One region of the Micromonospora sp. CA-269861 genome, then DNA from elsewhere that is predicted to be linked to it. Evidence: predicted binding sites of a transcription regulator. Region 1 holds the regulator's gene; each other region holds the start of a gene.
What was found. Region 1 encodes HrcA, which represses chaperone genes, less so after heat shock. Its sites were predicted from a motif close to GGTTNGCACNCTCNNNNNGAGNGTGCNAACC; they were not measured.
Positions count from the first base shown of each region.

Region 2: the regulator HrcA is predicted to act here: its motif matches at 1,826-1,856, upstream of groES (co-chaperone GroES).
Region 3: the regulator HrcA is predicted to act here: its motif matches at 2,159-2,189, upstream of groL (chaperonin GroEL).

Region 1 is NZ_CP192014.1:5,646,455-5,656,486, forward strand. It holds gene ACQP0U_RS25790 (serine hydrolase domain-containing protein) at 1-897, opposite strand, end outside; gene ACQP0U_RS25795 (histidine triad nucleotide-binding protein) at 909-1,268, opposite strand; gene ACQP0U_RS25800 (SDR family NAD(P)-dependent oxidoreductase) at 1,365-2,126, shown strand; gene ACQP0U_RS25805 (hypothetical protein) at 2,158-2,838, opposite strand; gene ACQP0U_RS25810 (16S rRNA (uracil(1498)-N(3))-methyltransferase) at 2,888-3,622, opposite strand; gene dnaJ (molecular chaperone DnaJ) at 3,624-4,769, opposite strand; gene hrcA (heat-inducible transcriptional repressor HrcA) at 4,845-5,867, opposite strand; gene ACQP0U_RS25825 (DUF4870 domain-containing protein) at 6,093-6,719, shown strand; gene hemW (radical SAM family heme chaperone HemW) at 6,786-8,009, opposite strand; gene ACQP0U_RS25835 (enoyl-CoA hydratase-related protein) at 8,029-8,817, shown strand; gene ACQP0U_RS25840 (SDR family NAD(P)-dependent oxidoreductase) at 8,866-9,630, opposite strand; gene ACQP0U_RS25845 (hypothetical protein) at 9,953-10,032, shown strand, end outside.
Region 2 is NZ_CP192014.1:6,251,175-6,261,206, reverse strand. It holds gene ybaK (Cys-tRNA(Pro) deacylase) at 1-418, opposite strand, end outside; gene ACQP0U_RS28670 (THUMP-like domain-containing protein) at 448-1,644, opposite strand; gene groES (co-chaperone GroES) at 1,990-2,304, shown strand; gene groL (chaperonin GroEL) at 2,375-4,015, shown strand; gene ACQP0U_RS28655 (molybdopterin-dependent oxidoreductase) at 4,146-5,903, shown strand; gene ACQP0U_RS28650 (hypothetical protein) at 6,205-6,765, opposite strand; gene ACQP0U_RS28645 (WhiB family transcriptional regulator) at 7,470-7,853, opposite strand; gene ACQP0U_RS28640 (response regulator transcription factor) at 8,107-8,928, shown strand; gene ACQP0U_RS28635 (DUF5319 domain-containing protein) at 9,012-9,431, opposite strand; gene guaB (IMP dehydrogenase) at 9,618-10,032, shown strand, end outside.
Region 3 is NZ_CP192014.1:6,580,698-6,590,729, forward strand. It holds gene ACQP0U_RS30280 (hypothetical protein) at 37-285, shown strand; gene groL (chaperonin GroEL) at 342-1,964, opposite strand; gene ACQP0U_RS30290 (hypothetical protein) at 2,237-3,409, opposite strand; gene ACQP0U_RS30295 (cold-shock protein) at 3,504-3,707, opposite strand; gene ACQP0U_RS30300 (N-acetyltransferase family protein) at 4,033-4,563, shown strand; gene paaN (phenylacetic acid degradation protein PaaN) at 4,657-6,330, opposite strand; gene ACQP0U_RS30310 (GNAT family N-acetyltransferase) at 6,381-7,400, opposite strand; gene thrC (threonine synthase) at 7,725-9,011, opposite strand; SAM riboswitch class I at 9,022-9,157, opposite strand; gene ACQP0U_RS30320 (hypothetical protein) at 9,263-9,463, opposite strand; gene ACQP0U_RS30325 (YbaB/EbfC family nucleoid-associated protein) at 9,460-9,831, opposite strand; gene ACQP0U_RS30330 (YbaB/EbfC family nucleoid-associated protein) at 9,828-10,032, opposite strand, start outside.

The DNA of each region.
Region 1 (10,032 bases):
CCCGGGCATCGCCCCGTCGTGCCCCACGTGCATCACCCGCTCCCCCTGCGGGACCAGGATCAGCCCGAGCCCGAAGCCCGCGCCCCAGAGCGTCTCGTCGGTGGTGGTCAGCGGCCAGCGCATCTCGTCCAGGGTGGCCGGGGCGAGGACCGCGCCGGCCGGGTCCAGCGCTGCCGGGTCGGCCAGGAACGCCGCCCAGCGGGCCATGTCGGTCGCGGTGCTCCAGAGCTGGGCGGCCGGGCCGACCGCGCCGAAGTCGGTCGGCTGCTCCGGGTGCGCCTCGTCGGAGTACGCGTCGACCAGGAAGCCGGTCGCCGCCGTCGGCCGTGGGGTCACCGTGGTGTCGGTCAGCCCCAGCGGCGTCAGGATCCGCTCGGTGAGCGCCTGCGCCCAGCTCCCGCCCCGGAGTCGGGCGACGAGTTGGCCGAGTACGGCCATGCCCAGGTTGGAGTAGTGGAACCGACGGCCGGTCGGCAGCACCCGCTCGGCCCGGTCCAGCTCGGCGACCAGTTGGGCGTCGTCCGGTGCGCGCAGGCTGTCCCAGACATCGCCGAACGGCTCGCGTTGCAGGCCACCGGTGTGCGACAGCAACCGGCGTACGGTCAGCTCACCGTGCGCCGGGAGGTCCAGGTGCCGGCCCACCGGGTCGTCCAGGTCCAGCAGCCCGTCGTCGCGGCACTGCAGGACCAGCACCGCCGTGAACGTCTTGGTGACCGAGCCGATCCGGAACTGGGTGCCCGGCCCCAGCGGGCTGTCGGTGCCGGTCCCGCCGACGGTGCAGCTCCAGAGCGGCCGGTCGGCCCGGTGCAGCGCCACCGACACCGCCGGCACCCGCGCTTCGGCCTGCACCCGCCGCACCAACCGACCCAGGTGCTCATCGCCCCGAGAGCCAGGCACCGAACCTCCGCTCACGCCAGGTTCCGGGCGAGCATCGGGCCGAGCGGCGCACCACCGAGCAGGTGGGCGTGCACGTGGAACACCTCCTGCCCGCCGTACGCGCCGGTGTTGAACATCAGCCGGAAACCGTCGCCGAGCAGGCCCTCGTCCTCGGCCACGGCGGCGGACGTCGCCAGCACGTCGGCGGCCAGCGCCGGGTCACCCTGGGCGAGCGTGGCCACGTCGGCGTAGTGCTCCTTCGGAATGACCAGGACGTGCACCGGCGCCTTCGGATCGATGTCACGGAAGGCGAGCGTGGTGTCGGTCTCCCGGACCACTGTGGCCGGGATCTCCCCGGCGACGATGCGGCAGAACAGGCAGTCGGATCCCATCGGGGCAGTCTAAGGACCCACCGGCCGGGGGCGCTCCGGCGCAGCACGGGCCACCGGCCGTTCGCCGGGACATGTGGCTGAGGCAGGATGGCCGGCATGACGGATCGGGCGGTACTCGTGACCGGGGCCTCGCGTGGGATCGGCCGCGCGGTGGCGAAGGCGTTCGCAGCCGGCGGCGACCGGGTGGCGATCCACCACCGCGACTCCGCCGACGCGGCCGAGGAGTTGCGCGCGCAGCTACCCGGTGCCGGGCACGTGGTGGTCCGCGCCGACCTCACCGATCCGGACGCCGTCCGGGTCATGGTCGACCGGGCCGCCGAGCTGCTCGGCGGGTTGGACGTGCTGGTCAACAACGCCGGGACGTACGGCGACCGCGACGACCCGCACCCGATCTTCGGCGCCTCCTACGAGGAGTGGCAGAAGCGCTGGCGGCAGGTGCTGGAGACCAACCTGACCGGCGCCGGCAACGTCACCTGGTGCGCCGCCCAGCACATGCGCGAACGAGGCGGGCGGATCGTCAACGTCTCGTCCCGTGGCGCGTTCCGCGGTGAGCCGGACCAGCCGGCGTACGGCGCCAGCAAGGCGGGGCTGAACGCGCTCGGCCAGTCCCTCGCCGTGGCGCTCGCGCCGTACGGCATCACTGTCGCCACCGTCGCGCCGGGCTTCGTGGCGACCGACATGGTCACCGACCATCTGCGCGGCGAGCAGGGCGCTGCCATCCGCGCGCAGAGCCCGTTCGACCGGGTGGGCCAGCCGGAGGAGATCGCCGCCGCCGTGCACTGGCTGGCCTCGCCGCAGGCCGAGTGGGCCTCCGGCACGATCGTCGACCTCAACGGCGCCTCCTACCTGCGCAGCTGACCCGATACCGCGCAGCGGGCGACAGCGTGTGCTATCGGTAGATGAGGAAGGCCACGAAGATCGCCACAGCGACAACCAGGGCGCTCATGGCTGCAATACGGAACCTTGATCTGCTTCGATGGGTCATCGCCCGCAGCTCCATCTCCTTTTCGAGCCTCGCTCTCGCCGCCGCACGCTGCCGGTCCCGAGTGGTGCTGGGGTCGATCACCGCCCAACGATCATCGCGTCGCACCCGTGTCGGTGGCTCACGATTGAGTTTGCTCCAGCGCAAACCAGAGGCGTCGGTGAAATAGATTCCGATCGCCAGATCACCGGTCTTGGCCCTCCGTGCGACGTCGACCCCCGGCACCTCCAGATAGGAGAAGCTCCCCGCGACCTCCCCCATCAGGACGTGCAGGGCGGACGGATAGTTGCCGATCAACCGCTCATTCCTCAGGAGCATGACCCGAAGGTCGTAGAACGGCACGCCACTGTAATTGGCGATGGTGAAGCTTCGCACCTCGTCAGGGCCTTGCGGCAGGTCGTCCAACACCGGAACGATCAGGCGAGCCTGAGCTGCCTCATTGTCGCGTTGCTCCTCACGCCGCACCCGGATCTCGTGCCGAAACAGAAGCCAGGTAGCCATTGCGGCGAGACCCGACAGCAGCAGGCCGACGACACTTCCCCACGCCTGCATCCAGTCGGTGATCTTCGGAGCCTCGGCAGCGAGCACCGCGCCAGGGTATGCACGACTGTCCACACCGGCCGATCGGTCGGCGTGACTACCAGCGGCCGAGGCGGGTGGCGAGGACGCTGAGGGCCGCCACCCCGGCGGTGGAGGTGCGCAGCACGGCCGGCCCGAGGCGTACGGGTCGCCCGCCGGCCTCGGCGAAGGCGGTCAGCTCGGCCGGGGCGATGCCACCCTCCGGGCCGACCACCAGGACGATCTCGCCGGTCGACGGCAGGTCGGCGGTGGTGAGCCGTTCCTCGGCCTCCTCGTGCAGCACGAAGCCGGCGGCGGCACCGGCAATCCGGCGGGCCACCGTGGCGGTGGACTCGTCCGGCGCACCGGCCACCACCGGCAGCCACGGCCGGCGGGCCTGCTTGGCCGCCTCCCGGGCGGTGGCCACCCACTTCTCCCGGGCGCGTACGCCCCGGTCGCCGCGCCACTGGACCACCGAGCGCGATGCCGACCAGGGCACGATCTCGTCCACCCCGACCTCGGTCATCGCCTGCACGGCCAGCTCGCCCCGGTCACCCTTGGCGATGCCCTGCACTGTCACCAACCGGGGTACGGGCGCGTCCGCGTACCCCCGGGAGGTGATGGTGACGTCCAGGCTGCCCCGGCCGACGGCAGTGACCACGGCGGCGGCCGTGCCACCCCGCCCGTCGGCGAGCAGCAGCTCCTCGCCGACGCGCAGCCGCTGCACCGTGGCGGCGTGGTGCCCCTCCGGGCCGTCCAGGGTCAGCGCGTCGCCGGTGGGCAGCGCCTCGACCAGGAAGAGCGGCGCGGACACCTCAGGCGTGCCCGTTGAACGCGTCGCGCATCCGGGAGAAGAAGCCGCCCTGCTTGGACAACTCGGCGACCTCCTCACCACGGGTCTTGGCGAAGTCGCGCAGCATCTTCTCCTGGTCCGGGTCGAGCTTGGTCGGAGTCCGCACGTCCAGGTGCACGTAGAGGTCCCCTCGGCCGGTGCCGCGCAGGTGCGGCACGCCCCGGGCGCGCAGTCGCAGCGTGCTGGCCGGCTGGGTGCCGGCCTTGACGTCGACTGTCTCTTCGCTGTCCAGCGTCTTGATGGTCAGCCGGGTGCCCAGCGCCGCCGCCGTCATCGGCACGGTGACCCGGCAGTGCAGGTCGTCGCCCTTGCGGGAGTACACGTCGTGCGGGCGCTCGTGAATCTCCACGTAGAGGTCACCGGCGGTGCCGCCACCGGGGCCCACCTCGCCCTGCTGGGCCAGCCGGATCCGCATGCCGTCCTCGACGCCGGCCGGGATCTTGACGGTCAGCGAGCGGCGGGTACGCACCCGGCCGTCACCGGCGCAGGTGGGGCAGGGGTGCGGGATGGTGGTGCCGTAGCCCTGGCACACGGTGCACGGCCGGGCGGAGACCACCTGGCCGAGGAAGGTGCGCTGCACCGACTGCACCTCGCCCCGACCGCCGCACGCCTCGCAGGTCGCCAGGTGCGTGCCGGCGGCCGTGCCGGCACCGGAGCAGGTGGTGCAGAGCACCGCGGTGTCGACGGTGATCGGGGCCTCGACCCCGAACGCCGTCTCGTGCAGGTCGAGTTCGAGCCGCAGGATCGCGTCGGCTCCCGGGCGGGTACGCGGCCGTGGGCCACGGGCGCCACCGCCGGCACCGCCGAAGAACGCGTCCATGATGTCCTGGAAACCGACGAACGGGCCGGCGCCTCCGGGGCCGCCCGGGCCGCCGGCGCCGCCACCACCCGGGGCGAGCGGGTCGCCACCCAGGTCGACGATCTGCCGCTTCCGGTCGTCCGAGAGGACCTCGTACGCGGCGTTGATGTCCTTGAACTTCTCCTGAGCCTCCGGGTCCGGATTGACGTCCGGGTGGAACTGGCGGGCCAGCTTGCGGTAGGCGCGCTTGATCTCGTCATCGGAGGCTTCCCGGCTCACACCGAGAATGCCGTAGTAGTCCCTGGCCACTGCGTTCCGTGTCCTCATGTTCGTCTCGCGTTGTGCCGGTCGGCGGCCGCAGCCGGCCGCATCGGCCCTGACCAATCAGTTCTGGGCCAGCAACTCGCCCACGTAGCGTGCCACGGCGCGAACCGTGGCGATGTTGCCGGGGTAGTCCATCCGGGTGGGCCCCAGCACCCCCAGGCCGCCCAGGATCGTGGTGCCCGGGCCGTACCCGGTGCTGACCACCGAGGCGGCGCGCAGGTTGTCGAACTCGTTCTCGTCGCCGATCAGCACCCGGGTCGTGCTCGGCTCGGTCTCACCGATGAGCTTGAGCAGCACGACCTCCTCCTCCAGTGCCTCGAGGATCGGCCGCAGGGAGCCCTGGAAGTCGAGCAGGCCGCCCCGGGTGAGGTTCGCGGTGCCGGCGAGCGCGATCCGCTCCTCGTGCCGCTCGACGAGCGTCTCCAGCAGGACGGTGGCGAGCGTGGTCATGGTCGGACGCAGCCCGGTCGGTGCTTCCTCGACGAGCGCCTGCACCAGCGGTGGCGTCTCGGACAGCCGGGCGTTGGCGAGCTTCTCGTTGATCAGTCGGCGCAGGTCGGTGACGTCGTCGGCGGGCACCGGGCCGGGCAGCTCCACGAGTCGCTGCTCCACCCGACCGGTGTCGGCGATCATGACGAGCATCAGCCGGGTGGTGGAGATCGGCACCAGCTCCAGGTGACGCACCGAGGAGCGGGCCAGGCTCGGGTACTGCACGACGGCGACCTGCCGGGTCAGCTGGGCGAGGAGTCGCACCGTGCGGTGCACCACGTCGTCGAGGTCAACCGCACCGACCAGGAAGCGCTCGATGGCCCGGCGCTCGGCCGGGCTGAGCGGCTTGACCCGCGACAACCTGTCGACGAAGAGGCGGTAGCCGCGGTCGGTGGGCACCCGGCCGGCACTGGTGTGCGGCTGCCGGATGTAGCCCTCCTCCTCCAGCACGGCCATGTCGTTGCGGACCGTGGCCGGGGAGACCCCGAGCTGGTGCCGCTCGACGAGCGCCTTGCTGCCGACCGGCTCCTGGGTGGAGACGTAGTCCTCGACGATGGCGCGGAGCACTGCGAGTTTCCGGTCGTCGAGACCCATTCTCCGCACCTCCTGTCGCTCGTCGGCCGCCGGCGCTCTGGGCCGGCCGGGCCGTCCTGGCACTCGACTGTAACGAGTGCCAGTCTACGTCGGCGGGCCCGCCGACGCGATGATCAACGGCCACCCGTCGGTGCGGCCCGCGCCACCCCGCTGGGCCGATCGGTCCGCACTACCCGGCGGTGTCGCTCTGGTGCGGCGTTGCCACGGGCCCCTACCGTGACATCCATGACTGAACCTCCTCGCCCTCCCGGGTCGGGCGACCCCGGCAACTACCCGCCGGAGCCCACCTCACCGGGCCCGTTCCCGTCGGCCGAGCCGCCCACCGCACCACTGTCCGGGGCTCCCGGCCCGGCCGGCTATCCCCCGGCCGGTGGCTATCCGCCGCCCACCGGTGACCAACCGCCGTCAGGCGGCTACCCTCCGGCAGGCGGCTACCCCCCGCCCGGGGGCTATCCCCCACCCGGCGGCTACCCGGCCGGAGGTGCCTACGGCGGCCCCGGCGGTGGCTACGCCAACAACGAGGACAAGACCTGGGCGCTTGTCGCGCACTTCGGCGGCGCCGCCGGCGCGCTTGTCAGCTTCGGTCCGCTGGGCTTCGTCGCCCCGCTGATCGCCTACCTGGCCCGCGGCCAGCAGTCGCCGACCGTTCGGGCGCACGCCCTCGCCGCTCTGAACTTCCAGATCCTCTGGTCGATCATCGCGTTCGTGCTGCTCTTCGTGAGCTGGTGCCTGCTCTTCCTACCCAGCATCGCCGTCGTGGTGATCCAGATCCTGTTCGGGATCATCGCCGGCATCAAGGCCAACGAGGGCAACCCGTACCGCTACCCGATGACTGCCAACTTCATCAAGTGAACCGGCCCGGCCGCTCCCCCGGCCGGTCCGGAACACCGGCGCCCCGGTCCGTTCGACGTGGGTCACTCAGGGCAGCAGGTCGCGGACGACCGCGTCGGCGAGCAGCCGCCCGCGCAGGGTGAGCACCGCCCTGCCGGCGGCGTACTCGTCGGCGGCCAGCAGGCCGCCGGCCAGCGCCCGCTCGGCGCCGGCCCGGCCGGTGGCGTCGAGCACCGCCAGCGGAAGGCCGCTGGCCAGCCGCAGCCGGAGCATCACGTCCTCCATGTGCGCCTCGTCGACGGTGAGCACCTCCCGGGCCAGGCCGGGAGACGCGCCGGCGGCCAACCGCTGGGCGTACGCCGTGGGGTGCTTCACGTTCCACCACCGCACCCCGCCGACGTGGCTGTGCGCTCCCGGCCCCAGCCCCCACCAGTCCGCGCCGGTCCAGTAGAGCAGGTTGTGCCGGCAGCGGGCCTCCTCGGTGCGGGCCCAGTTGGAGACCTCGTACCAGGCGAGCCCGGCCGCGTCGAGCGCGGCCTCCGCAGCCAGGTAGCGGTCCGCGGCCACGTCGTCACTGGGGTACGCCAGTTCGCCGCGCCGCATCCGAGCGGCGAGCCGGGTGCCGTCCTCGACGATCAGGGCGTACGCGCTGACGTGGTCCACCCCGGCGGCGACGACCTGCTCCAGCGAGGCGGCGAAGTCCTCGGCCCGCTCCCCCGGAGTGCCGTAGATCAGGTCCAGGTTGACGTGCTCGAATCCGGCGTCGCGCGCCTCCAGGGCGGCGGCGGTGGCCCGGCCGGCGCTGTGTTTGCGGTCCAGGATCGCCAGCACCCCCGGGGAGGCGGACTGCATGCCCAGCGAGATCCGGGTGTAGCCGGCGGCCCGCAGCAGCTTCAACGATTCCGGGGTGACCGACTCCGGGTTGGCCTCGGTGGTCACCTCGGCGTCGGCGGCCAGCCCCCAGGTGCGGTCGATGCCGTCGAGGATGCGGGCCAGGTCGTCGGCGGGGAGCAGGGTGGGCGTGCCGCCGCCGACGAAGACGGTGTCGACCCGGGGCGGCGGGTTGTCGCCGAGCACCCGGGCGGCGAGCGTCAGCTCGGCCAGGACGGTGTCGGCGTACCCCTCGCGGCTCGCGCCGCCGCCCAGTTCGGAGGCGGTGTAGGTGTTGAAGTCGCAGTATCCGCAGCGGCTGGCGCAGAACGGCACGTGCACGTACACGCCGAAGCCGCGCGCGCCGACCGCCGCGGTGGCGGTGGCGGGCAACGATCCGTCGACGGGGACGGTCTCACCATCTGGAAGGACGCCGGGCATGGCCACTAGTGTGCCCGGCATGACCTCTCCCGACGTCCTCGTGCGGGTCGCCACGGCCCGTGGGGTGACCACCCTCACCCTGGACAGCCCGCACAACCGCAACGCGCTCTCCACCGTCCTCATGACCCAGTTGCTGGCTGGGCTGGCGGAAGCGGTCGCCGACGAGGCGGTCCGAGTGATCGTGCTCGACCACACCGGGCCGGTCTTCTGCTCGGGCGCGGACCTGAAGGAGACCGCCGCGGCGTACGCCAGCGGGACGGTGCCGGCCGGGATGCTCGGCGACGTGCTCGCGGCGCTCTGGGAGTGCCCGAAGCCGGTGCTGGCCCGGGTCGGCGGGCCGGCGCGGGCCGGCGGGCTGGGCCTGATCGCCGCCGCCGACCTGGCGGTCTGCGCCGACGAGGCGACGTTCGCGTTCACCGAGGTGCGCATCGGGGTGATCCCGGCGGTGATCTCGGCGACCGTGCTGCCCCGGCTGCACCCCCGCGCCGCCGCCGAGCTGTACCTGACCGGGAACACCTTCGACGGCCGCCGAGCCGCCGAGATCGGCCTGGTCACGGCCTCGGTCCCGGCGGACGGTCTGGACGAGGCGGTACGGGGCTACTGCGACTCGCTGGTGCGCGGCGCGCCCGGGGCGCTGGCCGGCGCGAAGGAGCTGCTGCGCCGACCGGGTACCGCCGAACTGCGCGCCGACCTGGCCCGGCTGTCCGCCGTCTCGACCGGCTACTTCCTGTCCGACGAGGGCCGCGAGGGGGTCACCGCGTTCCGCGAGCGTCGACCGGCCCGCTGGGTGCCCGCTTTCGACGACTGAGGGTCGGGGCGCCGCCGAGGAGCGGCGGCGCCCCGGTGTCCGGTCGGGTCACCAGGCGGTCGCGCCGCCGTCGACCGGGTAGTTCGCCCCGGTGATGTACGACGCCCGGTCGGACGCGAGGAAGACCACCAGCTCGACGACCTCCTCGGGGCGCGCGAAGCGCTTGAGGAGCGTCTTGGCGGTGATGGCGTCCCGTGCCTCCTGGTTGTCACCGAGGTCGCGTTCGCTGGCCGGGGTGAGGGTGGGCCCGGGGCTGACCGCCACCGCGCGGATCCCGTGCGGCGCGCCTTCGAGCGCGAGCTGTCGCGTCATGCCGATGATGCCGGCGTTCGCGGCGGTGTGACCGACCATCGGCGGGACGTGACCGCCGATCAGCCCGGCCATGGAGGCGGCGCTGATGATGACGCCGCCGCCGCGCCGGACCAGGTGCGGCCAGGCGAACTTCGACACGAAGTACGGAATGTCGAGTTCTCCGGTGATGGTGTAGCGCCAGTCCTCCACGGAGAAGTCGGGCATCGGGCCGAAGCGGAGCGCGGCTGCGTTGTTGTAGACGACGTCGAGGCCACCGTAGGCGGCGGCAGCGTCGTCGACGAGCTTGCGCACCTGCTCGGGGTCGGTGAGGTCGACCGGCGCGATACCTGTCATCTCACCGCCGGCGCTGCGGACGAGCTCGACTGTCTCGTCGTTGCCGGCGACCTGGAGGTCGGCCCCGACGACCTTCGCGCCTTCGCGCGCGAAGGTCAGAGCAGCGACGCGACCCAGACCACCGCCGGTGCCGGTGATCAGCACGACCTTGCCATCGAGCGTTCCCATGGAACTCCTCCTCGTTCAGCGACCGACGCGCCCAGGTATGGGCAGAAGGTCGGATTGACATGTCAACAGGGTTAAGTCCTTGACCGGTCAATCGCTTCCCACTGCCGCTTACCCGGTGACGCTCACGACAGCCCTGCACCGGGGCGGGTGACAGAACGACCCGGCAGGTGAGATCGCGACCGGAGCGGGAACGTCGCCAACCGGTACGCGGCAGCGGAGCCGCCCCCGAACTGGTCGGAGCCGGCCAGATTGGGCCCGAACCGCTCGGACGACCCGGAGAGGGCCGGCGGGGACGTACGCTTGGCGAACTGTCGATCTGGGGGTGTGGGTGCGAACTCGGGCAACCGTGGCGGGTGGAGTGGTGCTCATCCTCGTCGCCGTGATCGCGATCTGGCTCGTCGT
Region 2 (10,032 bases), 600 kb from region 1:
GTTCGAGTTGCAGACCACGCCGACCAGCCGAGACGTAGATCGTCGGCAGGTCCAGCGCGGATTCGTCAAGCACGGTGGGCAGTCGCTTGCGCTGCCCGAGCGGGCTGATCCCACCGCGTACGTAGCCGGTTGCCCGCTCGGCGACCGCGCGGTCCGCCAGCGCCGCCCGCTTGCCGCCGACCGCCGCCGCGAGCGCTTTGAGATCCAGCTCGCCGGTGACCGGCACGACCGCCACGGTGAGCGCGCCGTCGACCTCGGTCACCAGCGACTTGAACACGCGCTCCGGTGCCACGCCGAGCGCCACCGCCACCAACGCGCCGTAGTTCGGGGCGTCCGGCGCCACCCGGTACGGATGGGTGCGATGCGCGATGCCGCGCTTGACCAACAGTGCCGTTGCCGGCGTGCCCTGTCCCGCCACAGCGACGACGTTAGTGCCTGTGTCAGGTGCTAATCGACCGGCCGGCCGACCAGCACCGTCGGTGCGCCGTCGACCCGGGTGAGCACCAGACTCGCCGCCTCGTCCCCGGCCAACCGCAGGTCCCGTCGGAGCTGCTCCGGGGTGAGCGCGGAACCCCGCTTGAGGATCTCCACGCGGCCCACCCGCCGCTCGCGCAGCAGCGCCCGCAGTCGCTTGAGCGAGAACGGCAGCACGTCGGTGATCTCCAGACAGCGCGCGTACGGGGTTCGGGTCGGCTGGTCGGCGTAGAGGTACGCGATGCTCGGATCGCCAAGGGTGGCGTCCAGGTCGGTGGCCAGTTCGGCGACGAGGTGCGCGCGGACCACCGCCGGGTCCGGGTCGTACAGGTAGCGGCGCGGCGGCCCGACCGGCGCCTCGGTGGCGCCCGAGCCGGTGAGCTGGTGGCGGTGGGCCTCGGCGCCCCGCTGGCGGTAGAGGGTGGCACGACGGGGCACCTCCGCCAGCTCACCGCACCAGAGCGCGGCCTCGACCAGGTCGCCGTCCACGCCGACCCACTCCGCCTCCGCGCCGGCCGGGATGAGCGCGTGGTCCAGGCCCGGCGCCACCTTCACCACTGTGCGCGGCACCCGCTCGGCCAGCCCGGTGACGAAGTCCCACGGTGGCGAGTAGGCGCGCGGGTCGAAGATCCGCCGCCCGGTGCCGGTGGCGCGGCGGGCCGGATCACAGAAGACCCCGTCGACCCCTGACACGTCGAACCCGGTCGCGTCACCGCACTCGACAGTGAACAGGTCGGCCAGCCCGGCCGCCTCGGCGTTGGCGGCGGCCATCGCGGCTGTCACCGGATCGGCCTCCACGCCGTACACCCGGATGCCGGCACGGGCGGCGGCCAGCGCGTCGGCCCCGAGCCCGCACCCGAGGTCGGCCAGGGTGCGCACGCCGGCCGCGTACAGCCGGGCGGCCCGACGGTCGGCGACCACCCGGCGGGTGGCCTGCTCCAGGCCGGGACGGGTGAGGAACATCCCAGCGGCGGCCGTGCCGAACTTGCCGACCGCCCGGTGGCGCAGCTCGGCCTGGGTGAGTGCCGCCGCGGCCAACGTCGGCGGCACACCGGCCGTGCGCAGCGCCGACGCCGCGGTCAGTGGGTCACCGCCAGCCAGCCCGGCCGCCGCCGCGAGCGCGGCCGACCCCTCGGGGGTACGCAGCGCCGCCAGCTGATCGAGATCCACCCGGCCATTGTCCCGGCCCGGTCAGGCTGCCCGGACGGTGGTGTCAGCCGGCAGGCCAACCGACGGTAGGAGCATGGCCGCGCGGGGGCGTGTTGCGGTAACCGCCGGCGGAACTGTGGCGACACGGACAGCGGCGCGCTGGCACTCTCCTTGACGGAGTGCTAGCCACGGAATAACCTGCGATTAGCACTCTCACCCTGAGGGTGCCAGCTTCCGGGTCTCGCGACCCGGGTGCGCACGCCAGGCGGACCGGCACCCGCGACGACGGCACCGCCCGGTGGCATGAGGCAGATTGACGCTGGTCAGCCCCGCTGGCCAGCAACGAAACCAGTACCCCAGGAGGGTATGCCCGTGACTACCGCGACCAAGGTTGCGATCAAGCCGCTCGAGGACCGCATCGTGGTCCAGGCGAACGAGGCTGAGACCACCACGGCGTCGGGCATCGTGATCCCCGACACCGCCAAGGAGAAGCCGCAGGAGGGCACCGTCCTCGCTGTGGGCCCGGGGCGCGTCGACGACAACGGCAACCGGGTTCCGGTTGACGTGCAGGTCGGCGACACCGTCCTCTACTCGAAGTACGGCGGCACCGAGGTCAAGTACGCCGGCGAGGAGTACCTGGTGCTCTCCGCCCGCGACGTCCTCGCGGTCATCGAGAAGTAAGCAACCGATCAGTGCCACTGCCCCGGTCCGGCTCGCCGGGCCGGGGCAATGGCGCTTCGAAGGGACATTAATGGCGAAGATCCTGAGCTTCTCGGACGACGCCCGGCACCTGCTGGAGCACGGTGTCAACGCCCTCGCGGACGCGGTCAAGGTCACCCTCGGCCCGCGCGGGCGCAACGTCGTCCTGGACAAGAAATTCGGTGCGCCGACGATCACCAACGATGGTGTGACCATCGCCAAGGAGATCGAGCTCACCAACCCGTACGAGAACCTTGGCGCGCAGCTGGTCAAGGAGGTGGCGACCAAGACCAACGACGTCGCCGGCGACGGGACCACCACCGCGACCGTGCTGGCCCAGGCCATGGTCCGCGAGGGTCTGCGCAACGTGACCGCCGGGACCAACCCGGCCGGCCTCAAGCGGGGCATCGACGCGGCGGCCGCCAAGGTCTCCGAGGCGCTGCTCGGCCGTGCCGCCGAGGTCACCAGCAAGGAGTCGATCGCGAACGTGGCGACGATCTCCGCGCAGGACTCCACGATCGGCGATCTGATCGCCGAGGCAATGGAGCGCGTCGGCCGCGACGGTGTCATCACCGTCGAGGAAGGCTCGATGCTCACCACCGAGCTGGACGTGACCGAGGGTCTCCAGTTCGACAAGGGCTTCATCTCGCCGAACTTCGTCACCGACCTGGAGGGTCAGGAGTCCGTCCTCGAGGACGCGTACATCCTGGTCACCACCCAGAAGATCTCGGCGATCGAGGAGCTGCTGCCGCTGCTGGAGAAGGTCCTGCAGAACAGCAAGCCCCTGCTGATCATCGCCGAGGACGTGGACGGCCAGGCGCTGTCCACCCTGGTGGTCAACTCGCTGCGCAAGACCCTCAAGGTCTGCGCGGTCAAGGCCCCCGGCTTCGGTGACCGGCGCAAGGCGATGCTCCAGGACATCGCGATCTCCACGGGCGCCGAGCTGGTCGCCCCGGAGCTGGGCTACAAGATCGACCAGGTCGGCCTGGAGGTGCTCGGCACCGCCCGGCGCGTCGTGGTCGACAAGGAGAACACCACGATCGTCGACGGCGGTGGCCAGAAGGCCGACGTCGCCGACCGGGTGTCCCAGATCCGCAAGGAGATCGAGGCCTCCGACTCCGACTGGGACCGGGAGAAGCTGGCCGAGCGGCTGGCGAAGCTCTCCGGTGGCATCGCCGTCATCAAGGCCGGCGCGGCGACCGAGGTCGAGATGAAGGAGCGCAAGCACCGCATCGAGGACGCCATCGCGGCGACCAAGGCTGCGGTCGAGGAGGGCACTGTGCCCGGCGGCGGCGCCGCTCTGGTGCAGATCCTCTCGGTGCTCGACGACGACCTGGGCTTCACCGGTGACGAGAAGGTCGGCGTCTCGGTCGTGCGCAAGGCGCTCGTCGAGCCGCTGCGCTGGATCGCCCAGAACGCCGGTCACGACGGTTACGTCGTGACGCAGAAGGTCGCCGACCTCAAGTGGGGCAACGGCCTCGACGCCGCCAAGGGCGAGTACGTCGACCTGGTCAAGGCCGGCATCATCGACCCGGTGAAGGTGACCCGCAACGCGGTCACCAACGCCGCCTCGATCGCCGGTCTGCTGCTCACCACGGAGAGCCTCGTGGTGGAGAAGCCGGAGCAGGCCGAGCCGGCTGCCGGCGGCGGTCACGGCCACGGTCACGGCCACCAGCACGGCCCGGGCTTCTGATCCGGTAGCGACGACACCGGGGCGCACCGCCGTACGGCGGTGCGCCCCGACTCGTCTGGCAGGCTCGCAGGTCATTACCGAACGCTGACGTTGTTGGCGACCCGGCGAGATGATCGCGCACACTGGGCCGATGAGCACCACATCAGGGCGGTACGCCGCGCTGGCCGGAATCACCGCCGCCGCCGTCGCGATCGGGATCGCCGAACCGGTCGCGGTGTTGACCGGCCCCCGGTCGGCGCCCCTGGTCGCTGTCGGCGGGGTCGTCGTCGACGCCGTCCCCGAGTCGCTGAAGCAACTCGCCATCGACCTCTTCGGCACCGCCGACAAGATCGCACTGCTGGTCGGCACGGCAGTGCTGCTGGGAGGCTTCGCCGCGCTCTTCGGCGTACTCGCGGTTCGCCGGCTGGTACTCGGCCTGGCCGGCATCGCCGCGTTCGGCGCCATCGGCGTGGCCGCCGCGTTGACCCGCTCCGGCGCGGACCTCGCCGACGCGCTGCCCTCCCTGGTCGGCGCGGGTCTCGGCGCCCTGGTGCTCTGGCTGTTCATCGCCGGACCGTTCGAGCTGAACCCCTGGCCCTGGTCACCACCCACCCCGACCGCTGGCCCGGTGCCGCCTGCCGGCCCGGTGCCGCACGGAGGTCCGGTTGCGCCCGGCAGTCCGGTGTCGCCTGGCGGTCCGGTTGTGCCCGGCAGTCCGGTGTCGCCTGCCGGCCCGGTGCCGCCCGGCGAGTCGGTGCCGGTGTCGCCGGCGGAGTCGGTGCCGGTGACTCCCGCCGGGCCGACGGCGGCGGTCGAGCCGGTCAGGCCCGCCGAAGTGGACCCGGAGTCGCGACGGCGGTTCCTCACCGGCAGCGGGGTGCTGCTCGGCACGGCCGTGGTGGCCGGACTCGGCGGGCGCTGGCTGGCCGGTCGGCGCGGCGTGTCCGCAGCCCGGGACGCCATTCGCCTGCCCGCGCCTGTCGCCCCCGCGCCGGCCGTGCCGGCCGGCGCGGACCTCTCACTGACCCAGCTCGCGCCGTACGTCACCCCGAACTTCGGCTTCTACCGGATCGACACCGCGCTGGTGGTACCCCAGGTCGACCCGGACACCTGGCGGCTGCGGATCCACGGGCGGGTCGGCAGGGAGCGCACCTACAGCTACGCGGATCTGCTGGCCCGACCGCTCGTCGAGCGGTACATCACGCTGGCCTGCGTCTCCAACGAGGTGGGCGGGGACCTGATCGGCAACGCCCGCTGGCTCGGCGTACCCCTGCGGGAACTGCTCGACGAGGTCGAGCCGGACGACGACGCCGACCAGGTCGTCGGTCGGTCGGTCGACGGCTGGACCTGTGGTACCCCCACCGCCGCGCTCCGCGACGGACGTGACGCACTGCTGGCCGTCGGGATGAACGGTGAGCCGCTGCCGGTCGAGCACGGCTTCCCGGTCCGGGTGGTGGTGCCGGGCCTCTACGGCTACGTGTCAGCCTGCAAGTGGGTGACCGAACTGGAGCTGACCCGGTTCGCCGACTTCGACGCGTACTGGGTGCCGCGTGGATGGTCCCCGCAGGGACCGATCAAGACCCAGTCGCGGATCGACGCACCCCGGGGGCGCAACCGGCTGACCGCCGGGCCGGTGACCGTCGCCGGGGTGGCCTGGGCGCAGCACCGAGGCATCCGCCGAGTCGAGGTACGCGTCGACGACGGCCAGTGGCAGGAAGCCTCGCTGGCCCCGACCGTGTCGGTGGACACCTGGGTGCAGTGGTCCTGGCGCTGGGACGCCACGCCGGGCGAACACCGGCTCCAGGTTCGAGCGACGGACGCAACCGGCGAAACCCAGACCGAACGCACGCAGGACGTCGTCCCGGACGGCGCGACCGGTTGGCACACTGTCACCGTCACCGTCCGCTGATCCACGGCCCAGCGTCCGGGCTGGCACCCCGGACCGTGCATGCAGATCTTGGACACTTTCCGTTCCGCGCGAACGGAAACTGTCCAAGATCTGCGGGCAACCACCCGCCGAACCGTGCCAACCGCCTCCGTCAGGCACCCGGCGGCGCGGCAACCGCGGCCAGCGGACCGCATCCATGCGCTCGCCCGCACGGCACGGGAGACGCCGCTGGCCGGCACCCCGGGGTTGCGGGTGCCGGCCAGCGGTCGGTGTCGTGCGGTGGTGCGGGTGGTGCGGTGCTGCGGTGGTGCGGGTGTGTGGGTCAGCTGTTCCAGTGCTGGGCGACCAGGTCGGTGGCCTGCTGCTCCCACTGGGCGTAGGCGTCCGGGTACGCCGACACCTGCACCGTCTGGGCGGCGTCGGTCAGCGGCATGTCCTGCCACCCGTCAACCTGCTTCAGGCCCTTCAGGAACGCGGTGGTGGAGTAGGCGGGGTCGGTGATCTGCTCCGGCGTACCCCAACCCGAGCTCGGGCGCTGCTGGAACAGGCCCAGCGAGTCATGGTCGTTCATGTCGCCGAGGTGGCCGAGGTTCTCCAGCTTCGACTCCTGCAGGCTCGTCGCGATCGAGATGACCGCGGCGCGCTCGGGCAGGCCGGCCTTCTTCGTCGCGGCGATGATCGCCTTGACGTTGGCGGTCTGCTCGTCGTTGAGGCTGATGTGCGACTGGTCGCCCTGCGGCTTCGGCGCCGCCGACTGCACGGCCACCGCGACCGGCTTGGCATCCACCGGGTTGGCGTGGGCGGCGATCGGACCGGCGAACACACCACCGGCGAACGCGAGACCAGCAACAGACAGCACGCTCTTACGCATGATCGTGTTCATGGGGGAAGCTCCTTCGGGGGTAGGACACCCTGAACGCCAAGGGGGAACAGCGGCAGGGTGTGAGCACCTCGTCCGGCGCTGCACAAACAACAGGGGAGAAGTCTTCAAGGTCGGCGGCCTGCGAGCGGGGGGCTCGTGGCGCCGGGTCCAGGTGTAACGACCGGGGGGCCGGGGTCATTCCGCGGTGGCCCACCTGCCGGCACCCTCATCGTGGCGGTGGCCGGGCGGTCGTTCGTGGGGACTGTAACGACCGGGTGGTGGCTGGCATTCCCACCTGCGCGACCAGCCCAGGGGACCAGGGCCGGACGGCGGTCGGTGGTGCTGCGATCGTCAGGGTATGTAACGACCCCGGCCCGGCCATGATTCCGGCCCACGTGTGCGGCCGGCCACCAGCAAAAGCCGCATACCGCGCAGAAGCCTACCCCGCGTCGAGCTTGAACAGCTCAGACCGGACAAACCGCCCAGGATGTCGTCTTCGCTTGCCTCAAGAGCTGCATAGTCGGACTTGATCCACTCGGCGTCACGGAAGTCGGGGCGTCCGGATGGGCGGGATGCCCCGACATCAAGGAACTCGTGTTGATCATGACCGTGCTGGTGGCGGTGGCGGTGGCTGGCCGAGACCCGTACGCATAAGCGGTCAAACGCGCGAAACCGCGCCTCCCGGGTCGGGGGCGCGGTTTCGCGGATGTTGGGGACGCGTCGGGTCAGGCGACGTTGCGTTGGGCTGGGACTGTCGACTTGTGCGGGCGGCCCAGGCGGGCCTCGAGCCGTGCGACGTCGACGCGGGCGTGTCGGCGGTCTGCCAGGTCCTCCCAGCCGACGGCGAGCAGTCGCAGGCGCTCGGACTCGCTGAAGCCGCCCCACACGCCGTACGGCTCGCGTACCGACAGGGCGTGGGCGGCGCACTCGGCGCGAACCGGGCAGGCGCGGCAGACCGACTTGGCGGCAGACTCGCGGCGCAGCCGGGAAGAGCCACGCTCACCGTCGGGGTGGAAGAACTGGGCGCTGTCGCGCCCTCGGCAGGCACCGAGTCGCTGCCAGTCCCAGAGGTCGACGATGGGTCCGGGCAGTCTACGTACGTTCGACATCAGCACCCCTCCTCCCGCGCGGCTCCGCGAGAATCCTTATGGCCGGCATCCGGGCGGCGGGCCGCGCAGGCGCACCGTTCCCGGCCTGGATCTCCCGGTACCCGGGCTGTCGTCAACTCACACGTGTGTGATCGAAAACGTCCGGGAAATTGCGGCTTTTGCCCCATCTGTCGGAAAAGTTCGAAGGATTGCCGGGAACCCCCTCCCCAGCCGACCGCGTCATGGTCTGCTCGTTGGCGGAGAGGAGACCACAGTGCGTAGCGTTCTTGTATGCGTTCGGACACCACTCGCGGCCCAGCACCTTACTTCTGCTGCCGCGCGACTGGGGTTGTCCGCGATTGTTCGTACCGCCGTCTCTGATCCCGAGGTGATGCTGCGGCTGGCCGAGCGACCGGCCGACGTCGTCCTGGCCGACACGGCCCTCACCCGGCCGGACAGCGCCGGTTTCGTCCGCCGGGTGTTGGCGCGGGCGCCGCAGGCGGCCGTGCTGCTGCTCGGCACCGAGGAGTCCGAGGCGGCGGCGGCCACCATCAGCGCCGGTGCCCGGGGGCTCATCCAGAATGTCGACCATGACCTGACCAGTGCGGTGGCGAAGGCTCTACTGCTGCTCACCGCACCTGGCCGAGCCTCCCGGCAGCGGATCACCGATCCGGCCCGCGACGCTGCGGCGGTGGGTGGTTCCGGTTCTGGTCGCTCCGGGCCGTCGCCGCGTGGCTCCGGCGATCCCGGCTGGGCGGCTACTGCCGCTGACGGCCCGGCCGGTGTGGCGTCGGTGCCGGTGCAGCGGGGCGACGACGAGGCGGAGGCGGGAACCGGCGAGCCGGCGACGCAGACCGACCCGGGCCGTCCCGCCCCGACCGCCCGACCCAGTCGGGCGTCGATCGGCCTGACCGAGCGTGAGCTTCAGGTGCTGCTCGGCATGGCCGAGGGCAAGAGCAACGCGGAGATCGGCCGGGAGCTGTTCGTCTCCGAGGACACCGTCAAGACGCACGCCCGCCGGTTGTTCCGCAAGCTTGGCGCCCGGGACCGGGCGCACGCGGTGGCGGCGGGCTTCCGGGCCGGTCTCGTCGCCTGACGTACGCGCCTGGCAGCCGCGGGGCAAGCCACACGCCCGGGTACGCCTCGCAGCAGCCCGGGTACGCCGGCCGTGCGGCGGCGTCACTTGGTGGCGGTCGGAGTGCCCGGCTCGTCCTCGGTGCCCTCGGACAGGGTGTCGTGCACCCCGTCGGCGTACCCCCGGGCGTAGTCCCAGGTCACGTAGTGGTCCGGGTCGGGGTCGTACGCGGGCTCGTGCACCCGGGGCCGCCCGGAGTTGAGGAGGTGCCGCAGGTTGCCGCGGAGCAGGTCCCAGTCGAAGTAGTGCGGCTCCCGACAGTCCTCGCATTCGATGACCAGCCCGCGGACCCCGATCGGGGCCAGCAGAGCCTGGTAGATCTCCAGGTCGGCGAGGTCTTCCAGCACATCCTGCCGCTCGACGTCGGTCAGCGGATCCGGCGTCGCGTCATCGCCCGGGTCATCCAGACCCGCGGTCGGATCGGCCGGGTCGCCATTGAACGGGTCGATGGGCTCGTCGTGCACCCCCTCACCGTAGACCCAACGCGGCGCGAACGTCCGCCCCCCGGCCTCCGTGCCGGGCCGGCCTGCCACGGACGGGTCGCCCAGCTCACTGGGTACGATGAGGCGACGTGCCGGCATCGTGGCGCGCTCCGGTGCCCGCCCGCGCCACCTCGCTGAAGCCCATCCGAGCAGCTCAGGGGAGCAATCGTGGAAAATTCGCCCAGCACCGATCTTCCGGCCGGCGTCGAGCACGCCGACCTGGGCGGCCACCTGCCCGAGCTGCCGGCCGGCTCCGCCCGGGTGGTTCCGCTCGGCCTCACCTTCGACGACGTGCTGCTCCAGCCGGGCGAGTCGGACGTGGTGCCCAGCCGGGTCAACACCCGGACGAAGCTGACCCGCAACATCGAGTTGTCCATTCCGCTGCTGTCCAGCGCGATGGACACGGTGACCGAGGCCCGGATGGCGATCGCCATGGCCCGCCAGGGCGGCATCGGCGTGCTGCACCGCAACCTCTCGCTGGAGGACCAGGCCCTCCAGGTCGACCTGGTCAAGCGCTCCGAGTCCGGCATGATCACCAACCCGGTGACCGCGAGCCCGAACGACACGCTGCGCGAGGTCGACG
Region 3 (10,032 bases), 930 kb from region 1:
TCGATGCCCCCTACCGTTTCGGTAGAGGAGGCAGCCATGACCACGGATGACAACCAGACCGAGGACGGCCCGCCGATCACCTGGAAACCGGTAGGTGAACTCCCCGGCCAACTGCCGTTCGACAGACTCGACTACGGCGACGCCGAGCAACTGGCCGAGATGACCACCGCCGGTGAGTCGTCGGTGGCCGAGGAACCGCAGGAGATGGTGGACGCGCCGATCAAACTGCTTCCGCCGTACAACCGGGCACAGAAACGGCGCAACCAGCGCCCACTACCGACCTGACGACGAACGGGGCGGACCGCGTCAGCGGCCCGCCCCGTGCGGTGTCGGAACTGGACTCAGAAGTCCATGTCCCCGCCACCCGGGCCAGCCGGGGCAGCCGGGGTCTTCTCCGGCTTGTCCGCGACAACAGCCTCGGTGGTGAGGAAGAGCGCCGCGATGGAAGCGGCGTTCTGCAGTGCCGAACGCGTCACCTTGGCCGGGTCGATGATGCCCGCGGCCAGCAGGTCGACGTACTCGCCGTTGGCGGCGTTGAGACCGTGACCCGCTTCGAGGTTACGGACCTTCTCCACCACGACGCCGCCCTCGAGGCCGGCGTTGACGGCGATCTGCCGCAGCGGGGCGTCCAGCGCGACCTTGACGATGTTCGCACCGGTCGCCTCGTCGCCGACCAGGTCGAGCTTGTCGAAGGCGGTCTTGCCGGCCTGGACCAGCGCGACGCCACCACCCGGGACGATGCCCTCCTCGACGGCGGCCTTCGCGTTGCGAACGGCGTCCTCGATGCGGTGCTTGCGCTCCTTGAGCTCGACCTCGGTGGCCGCGCCGACCTTGATGACCGCAACGCCGCCGGCCAGCTTGGCCAGCCGCTCCTGCAGCTTCTCCCGGTCGTAGTCGGAGTCGCTCTTGTCGATCTCGGCCCGGATCTGGTTGACCCGGCCCTGGATCTGCTCGGCGTCACCGGCACCGTCGACGATGGTGGTCTCGTCCTTGGTCACCACGACCTTGCGGGCGCGGCCCAGCATGTCGAGGCTGGCGGCGTCGAGCTTGAGGCCGACCTCCTCGCTGATGACCTGGCCACCGGCGAGGATGGCGATGTCGGTCAGCATGGCCTTGCGGCGGTCACCGAAGCCCGGCGCCTTGACGGCGACCGACTTGAAGGTGCCACGGACCTTGTTGACCACCAGGGTGGCGAGGGCCTCGCCCTCCAGGTCCTCGGCGATGATCAGCAGCGGCTTGCCCGACTGCATGACCTTCTCCAGGATCGGGAGCAGGTCCTTCACCGACGAGATCTTGCTGTTGGCGATCAGGATGTACGGGTCGTCGAAGACGGCCTCCATACGCTCCGGGTCGGTCATGAAGTAGGCCGAGATGTAGCCCTTGTCGAAGCGCATACCCTCGGTGAGCTCAAGCTCCAGCCCGAAGGTGTTGCTCTCCTCGACGGTGATGACGCCTTCCTTGCCGACCTTGTCCATCGCCTCGGCGATGATCTCGCCGACGGTGCTGTCGCCAGCGGAGATGGAGGCGGTGGAGGCGATCTGCTCCTTGGTCTCGACGTCCTTGGCGAGCTTGGACAGCTCCTCCGAGACGCTCGCGACCGCAGCCTCGATGCCCCGCTTCAGGGCCATCGGGTTGGCGCCAGCGGCCACGTTGCGCAGGCCCTCGCGAACCAGGGCCTGGGCCAGGACGGTCGCCGTCGTCGTGCCGTCACCGGCAACGTCGTCGGTCTTCTTGGCGACCTCCTTGACCAGCTCAGCGCCGATCTTCTCGTACGGGTCCTCGAGCTCGATCTCCTTGGCGATGCTCACACCATCGTTGGTGATGGTGGGGGCACCCCACTTCTTCTCGAGCACGACGTTGCGGCCCTTGGGGCCGAGGGTCACCTTTACGGCGTCGGCGAGCTGGTTCATGCCCCGCTCGAGGCCGCGGCGCGCCTCTTCGTCGAACGCGATCATCTTGGCCATACGGCGTTGTCCTCCTGGACACTCACGGGCCACCCGAGATGTGTGCCCCGGATGGGCCGCCTGGTGTACGCACCTTGGGACGTCGCCACCTGGCGACGACGACGTCCTTCGGCCGGGCCGGATAGCCCGCGACGACCGGCCATGTGCCGCCCCGGCGTCTCCACGCCGGTGCAACCTGGCCCCACCGTCCCGACCATTGGCACTCACGGTATGCGAGTGCCAATGACTTGTTTAGCACTCTCCCCTGCCGAGTGCAAGCACGATGCCGCCGCTCAGCCGAGTTCGACGGCCAGTCCAGCGGTGTTCACCGGCGCCTCATGGGCGCGCTGCTCGGCGTATGTCACCAGCAGACCGATCAACTGGGCGAGGTGGGCGGGCAGGGCCAGCACGGCGGTGATCCCGATCACCACCACCGCCCCGACCGCAGTGCCCGCCGAGGCGAACGGGTCCGTTCCGAGCGCGGAGGTGCCCACCCCCTCCAGACCACCGGGGATCAGGGTGCCGACGATCACCGCCAGGGCCACCAGGGCCACCCGCCCGAGCAGCAGACCGAGCCGGTCGTGGAACATCCGGAACGATCGACCGATCGGGTTGCGGCGTTCGAAGAGATAGACCGGGCCGGCCATGCTCAGCGCGAAGGCCAGGTAGATGCCCGGCAGCACGCAGAAGCAGAGGCCGAGGCCGATCAGCAGGCTGATCAGCAGGGTCCAGCCCCACAGCCCGAGCGCCCGACGCAGGCCGAAACGCAGCGCCGACTCCAGGCTGGCCGGCTGACCGGCCGCCTGCTGGGTGATCACCCAGGTGCCGGCGGCCCAGCCGACGGCCTGCACCAGACCGACCAACAGGCTGCCGCCGACCAGCACGACCAGGAGGTTCAGCACTTCGGCGGCGAAATTGTCAGGCAGCGCGGGGCTCGGATTCGACTCGGCCTGGGCGGCCCACTTGGCCGAGGGGTCCAGCCCGAGGGAGATCACCGAGAGCACCGCCGCCGGCAGCACCTGGGTGAGCAGCATGATCGGCACCAACTGCCGCCAGCCCCGGCGCAGCGCTCCCCCGCACCTGTTGAACCAGCCACCGAGGCCGGCGCCGGGCGGCGTGACCAGGGCGTCGTTCGGGTCGAACCCGTAACCCGGCGGGTACCAGCCGACCGGCGGCCCCGGATACCACGGCTGCCCGCCGTAGGGACCCGACCCGGGCGGGTAGCCCCCGGTCGGCGGGAACGCCCAGCCCTGCGGCGGCGGGGCCGCACCCCAGGCACCCTGAGCGGGATCCCAACCCGGCGGCGGACCGGCGTGGCCCGAGGTCGGGCCAGCCGGAGGCATGCCCGGCCCCCAGCCAGGCGGCTGGCCAGCGTGGCCGGGGCCGCCCGCGGGCGAGGACGGATCGGACGGCTCCGGCTCCCCCGACCCGGAGGACGGAGTGGGCGGGGGTGGCTGGTCGGTCATGAACGCTCCTCGGCATCGGCTGGAACGGTTCACGATCTTCCCGGCTGCGCGCCAGTGCCGCAGCCCCGACCCAGGGGCCGATCGGCCAGGAAGCTCAGCCGATGACGCGTACGTGCTCCGCCTGCGGGCCCTTCTGACCCTGGGCGATCTCGAACTCGACCCGCTGACCGTCGTCCAGCGCCTTGTAACCGTCCATCTCGATCGCGGAGAAGTGGACGAACACGTCCTGACCGCCGTCGACGGCAATGAAGCCGTAGCCCTTCTCGGCGTTGAACCACTTAACGGAGCCCTGTGCCACGGTGCACTTCCCTCACTCTGCGCGGCGTTGCCTGACCCGGCGCACGGCACAGCCGGGCACCTCGGACCACCGACTCAGCGATCGATGACCGCCATTGAAATAGGTGACCGAAATCGCACGCTACACGAGGAGTGACGGCCGCGCACGGCCACAAATCGGACACACTTCGGGGGGTCCCGACCGCCCTGATCGGCCGGGTTCCGGATCCACCGGATTCGCACGCGTCATTGCGACTGAAGCGCGGGCCGCAGGGCACCCCCCGAGGTGACGGCGATCGGGCACAGCTCACGAAACGGCGTCCATCCCCTGTGGTAGGCATGCGGACATGACCACCGACATGGGCTCGCCGGCCCTGCGGCTCGCGGAGATCCGCCGCGTTCGGCCGGAGGACGCCGCCCGGATGCGCGCGCTGCGCCTGGAGATGCTGGCCGACGCGCCGTTGGCCTTCCTGGAGACTCTTGCGGACGCGGCGGCCCGACCGCACAACGAGTTCGCCGCCCGAGTCGCGTACACCTCGGCCGGTTCGAGTAACGCGCAGTTCATCGCCGACCCGGGCGGCCGGCTGGTCGGGCACGCCGGTGGCACCACCGCCCCGAACGAACCGGGGCTGACCGTGATCTACGCCGTGTACGTCACGCCGACCTGGCGCGGCAGCGGACTGCTCGGCGAGCTGATCGACGGGGTGGCCGCGTGGTCGCGAGCCTGTGGCCGACCGGAGCTGCTGCTGGAGGTGGTGGTCGGCAACGACCGCGCCTACCGCGCCTACCAGCGCCTGGGCTTCAAGGACACCGGCGTACGGGTCCCCCACCCCACCATCCCAGCCCTCACCGAGCTGCAGATGCGCCGCCCAGCCTGACCCCGAGTTCGGTGATCAAGAGGTTTGCGTCAGAGGAAGCGCTCCAACTGACGCAAACCTCTTGATCACCCGAGGCAGGGGCTGGGCCGAAACTCAGACGTGCCGCCGGGACTGCACGATCCGGAACCGGTTGGCCACGTACGCCCCGTCCGTCAGCGCCGAGTTGGCCGCCGCGTTGGCCCCGCTGCCGTGGAAGTCGGAGAACGCCGCCGACTGGTTGACGAAGACACCGCCGGTGAGGTTGCAGGACAGGTGCACCCCGACCTCGACCGCGACCGCCTCGGCAGAGTCCAGCACGGCCTCGTCCGTCGAGTAGACCCCGGCGGTGAGCGCGCCCTTCTCGCCGACCGTCCGGCGCAGCAGCTCCAGGCTGTGCGCGGTGGAGTCGGTCGCGATGGCGAACGAGATCGGCCCGAACCACTCCCGGCCGTACGTCTCCGCGTCGTCCGCGGTGAGCTTCACGATCGTCGGGGTACGCACCACCGCGTCGGCGTACGACGGGTGGGCCACCGCCCGCGACTCCAGCACCGGCTCGCCGACCTTGGTCACCTCGGCCAGCCGTTCCAGCACCCCGTCGTTGACGATGGCGCCGGTCAGCTCCACGCCCCGGGCCGGGTCGGCGGTGAGCTTGCCGACCGCCGCGGCGATCCCGCCGGCGACGTCGTCGAAGCTCTTGTGCCCCTGGTCGGTCTCGATGCCCCCGGCCGGGATGAGGATGTTCTGCGAGGTGGTGCACATCTGCCCGCTGTAGAGGGTCAGCGTGAAACCGAGGTTGCGGCACATGCCGGCGAAGTCGTCGGTGGAGTCGATGACGACGGTGTTGAGGCCGGCCTTCTCGGTGTAGACCGATGCCTGCCGGGCGTGCGTCTCCAGCCAGTCGCCGTACTCGGTGGAGCCGGTGAAGTCGACGATCCGGATGGCGCGGTGCAGGGCCAGGTCGCTCGCGAGCTTCTCACCGGGCGCCTCGGCCGCCAGCATGATCAGGTTCGGGTCGAACCCGGCCTCGGCGAGCACCTCCCGGGCGTACTTCACTGTGATGGCCAGCGGCAGCACCGCGCGCGGGTGCGGCTTGACGATCACCGGGTTGCCGGTGACCAGCGAGGCGAACAGCCCGGGGTACGAGTTCCAGGTCGGGAAGGTGTTGCAGCCGATGACAAGCGCCACCCCACGCGGCACCACGTGGAACGTCTTGGTCATCCGCAGCGGGTCGCCCTTGCCGGCGGCCTTCTCCCAGCCTGCGGTGCCCGGGTGCCGGGTCATCTCGGCGTACGCGTACGCCAGCGCTTCCAGCGCCCGGTCCAGCGCGTGCGCGCCACCGGCCTGGAAGGCCATCACGAACGCCTGCCCGCTGGTGAACTGCACAGCGTTGGCCAGCTCGAAGATGTGCTTGTGCAGCCGGTCGAGGATCTCCAGGCAGACGCCCACCCGGGCCTGCGGGCCGGCGTCGCGCCACGCCGGCAGCGCGGCGGAGGCTGCGCTGATCAGCTCGCCGGTGCCGGCGTGCGGGTACCGCACCGCCAACTCCACCCCGAACGGGCTCGTCTCGGTGGCGACCCGTGCGCCAGCGCCGGGCTGGTCGAGCGGAAAGTCACCACCGAGGTACGCCTCGAAAGCGGCCTTACCGTCGGCGGCGGCGGTCTCGCCGTACACGCGGGGGCTGGGGGACTCGGGATAGGCGGACCAGTATCCCCGCTCCGTGATCGCGGTCAGCGCACGGTTGAGGGTGTCGGCGTGCCTGTCGTACAGGGGATGCGGGGTCTCCGTCATGCCCGCAATCATGCCTGAGGACCCACCGCGAGCAGTAGCGCCGATACCTGTCAGAGGGTGAGCTGCCAGTCCGTCCATGAGTCCACCGGTCGGAAGCCGAGCTGTTCGTTGATCGCCACCATGTAGCTGTTGCTGGCCGCGTTCCAGGTGTCGATCACCTGTACCGCCGGCTCGTGGGTGAGCAGGTGGTGCAGGTTCTCCGCCTTGGCGATGAGGCCGAGCCGGTGCCCACGGTGGGCCGGGTCGACGATGGTGATCTGCTGGTACGCGTGCCAGTCGGCGGAGGCGCCCACGTCCAGCAGCGTCCAGGCGACAAGTCGACCGGACGCCTCGTGCCGCATCCCGAGGTGGTAGCGCCGCCGACCTCGGGCGTCCAGAGCCCGTTCGTTGCCGCGGATGCGGTCGGCGTCCACCTGCTCCGGCTCCCACTGCACGTCGCCCATGGGCGCGTCCATCAGCAGCCGGCCGTCGAGGTAGGCGATGTCGGCGACGTACTCCTGCGGGGTCGACCCCTGCCAGCAGACCGACTGGTAGCCCTCGGCTCGCGGGCGGGCCTCGGCGAGCGCCGCGCGCAGCGCGACCCGGTCGATCCCGTTGACGTCGAGCCGGCGACGCACCTCGGCGAGGGCGGGCTGGGCCCCGGCGGCGGCGGCGAACGCATCGCCCGCCACGCTTCGGGCCGGCCCGCCGGGCAGCGCGGAGACGGCCATCGCCACCACGCGCTTGCGGCCGTGCTCACGGAGCAGGCGTACCCCGTACTCGTGCAGGGCCCGGCCGACTCCCCGACGCCGCAGCTCGGGACGCACCACCAGCTCGGCGGTGGCGTTGTCGGTGTTGTCGAGCTGCGGCAGGTCCAGTTGGAGGTAGCCGGCCGGCGCGCCGTCCAGTCGGGCCAGCGCCCAGAGTGACTCGGTGCCGGGCATCGGCGTGTGGAACAGCGCGTCGAAGCGGCGCCGGCAGAAGGGCGGGAAGTCCGGCAGATCGGCGTCGTTGGCCGCCGACCCGATCCGGTACGCCTCGTCGACCGACGTCCGGTCGGCGCCGTCGAACGACGCGATCGTGATGCTCATGCCGTTGAGCGTGCACCCGCGAAAAGCGATCGGGCCAGCGAATTATTCGCTGGCCCGATCGAACGTGGTCGGGAGGGACACTCGCACAACGCCTCCGGCGTTGGGTCGCAAGAACTTCAAAAGTCTTCGGCGAAATGCCCTCCCGCACGGAGCATCTTGCGCCGTCCGGTTCCTGCCGTCAAGTCCGTAGCGGCGGGTTTTCCACACTCTCAGCGAAAACCCAGTTACCGGCTGATCCGGCTTGTCCCCCGACCGGGTGGCCGCCCATCCCCCGCCCGGCCGGCCAGGGAGCGGCCGACGGGCGCGGGGCGGGGGCGGACCGGATCAGCCCAGCAGGCCGGCGTCGCGGGCGGCGCGCAGCGAGGGCTTGATGTGGTGGGTCGGCCCGACCTGGCCGGCCACCGCGTCGATGGTCTTCAGCCCCTCGCCGGTGTTGAACACGACGGTCTCGGCCGTCGGGTCGAGCCGACCGGACTCGACGAGCTTGCGCAGCACGGCCACTGTCACCCCACCGGCGGTTTCGGCGAAGACCCCGGTGGTACGGGCCAGATCGCGGATGCCGGCACGGATCTCGTCATCGTCGACGTACTCCATCCAGCCCCCGGTACGGCGGACCGCCTCCAGGGCGTAGAGGCCGGCCGCCGGGTCACCGATGTTCAGCGACTTGGCGATGCCTGTCGGCTTGACCGGGATGATCGTGTCGGTCTCCGCGTGCAGGGCGGTGGCGATCGGGTTGCAGCCGGCGGACTGCGCGCCGAAGACCTTCCAGCCGCCGGCGGGCGCCTCGACCAGGCCGATCTCCACCAGCTCGGAGAACGCCTTGTCAATCTTGGTGAGCAGCTCGCCGCTCGCCATCGGAATGACCACCTGCGCGGGGATCCGCCAGCCGAGCTGCTCGGCCACCTCGTAGCCGAGGGTCTTGGAGCCCTCCGCGTAGTACGGCCGGACGTTCACGTTGACGAACGCGGTGTCCTCGAATTCGTCGGTCTCCACCAGTTCGCCGCAGAGCCGGTTGACGTCGTCGTACGAGCCGTCGATGGCGACCAGCTCGCCGCCGTAGACGGCGGTGGTGATGACCTTGCCCTGCTCCAGGTCGCTGGGGATGAAGACCACCGAGGGCACCCCGGCGCGGGCGGCGTGGGCGGCCACCGAGTTGGCCAGGTTGCCTGTCGACGCGCAGGCGAACCGGGTGAAGCCGAGCGCCCTGGCGGCGGTGAGCGCCACCGAGACGACCCGGTCCTTGAACGAGTGGGTGGGGTTGGCGCTGTCGTCCTTGACCCAGAGCGGCGCGGTGATGCCCAGCTCGGCGGCGAGGTGCGGGGCCGCCACCAGGGGGGTCAGCCCCGGGTCGAGGGTGACCCGGCTGGCCGGGTCCTGACCGGCGGGGAGCAGGGCGGCGTACCGCCAGATGTTGTTCGGGCCGGCCTCGATCTGCTCGCGGGTGACGGTGGCCAGGGCGGCGGTGTCGTAGTCGACTTCCAGCGGGCCGAAACACTCGTAACAGGCGTGCTGGGCGGCGAGCGGGTAGCGGGCCGAGCAGGCGCGACAGACCAGGGCGCGGGCGGGGCTGGCAGAGGTGTCGATGCCGGAGGTGACGAGCGTCGACGTCATGTCGAGAGTCCTCTCATCTTTCCCCGCATCGCACGGTGCGGCGGGGACGGAATTGGCACCTGCCCCGCGGGTCGCTCAGCGGTGAGCGCGCGGGGTGGTTGCCGGGGCGTCGTCGGGCCGTATCCCTCAGCCCCTCTGGATGAGGTATTCAGTTGTGCCGTCGAGTCTAGGACAACGCTGTCGGCCGCTGCTACCGCAGATCCCACGGTGTGAGCCGACCGCCGGTATCCGGGCGGAGGGCGCGCTGCTGGTCAGCGCCGGCGGCGACGCCCGAGGTAGAACGCCACGGCCCCGAAGAGGGCCAGCACGGCGACCAGAATCCAGCCGGCGGTAGCGATGGCGCCGCCCGTGGGCCGCCCGCTGCCGGCGAGCAGCCAGACCGCGCCCGACACGACGACGAGCGCGACCACGACGGACACCATGACGACAACGGCGCGCTGCGCGGGGGTCATCGCTGCCGCCGCGGTCGAACGGCGCCGGGCATCGCCACCCCTGGATCGGCCAGGATCTCGGCGACCGAGCGGCCGCCGATGGTCAGCGACCCGAGCAGGTCGTTGCGGGCCTGCTCGGCCTCAGCCTCGGCGGCTCGGATCGCATCGCGTACGTGCTCGCCGAGGGTGAGGTTGTCCACGGCACGCCGGGCCTGCGGCGTGATTCGTACGTCGAGGAGCTGACCGCCCACTCCGACGGTTGCGATCACCGCGCCGTCGCCGGCCGCGGCCTGATACTGCTCGCCCGCCGGCCGCTCGACGAACTCCGCCGCCGACTCCATTGCGGCAGCGATGTCACGACTGATTGCCGACAGGGCGTCCGGGTTCATCTGGCCCTCCGGGCGGCGACGCGCAGGGCCTCCGCGGCCGACGCCGGATCGTACGTCTGCGGAACCGGTGCGGTTACGTCGACCGGAGCGGGCTGCCCGGAAACCTCCGCGATCGTTGCGGTCAGGGCCTGGGCGGCGCGCATCCTCGCGTCGCCCACGGCGGTCACGCACGCTGCGCCGAGGGCCTGTGCGTCGAGGTCA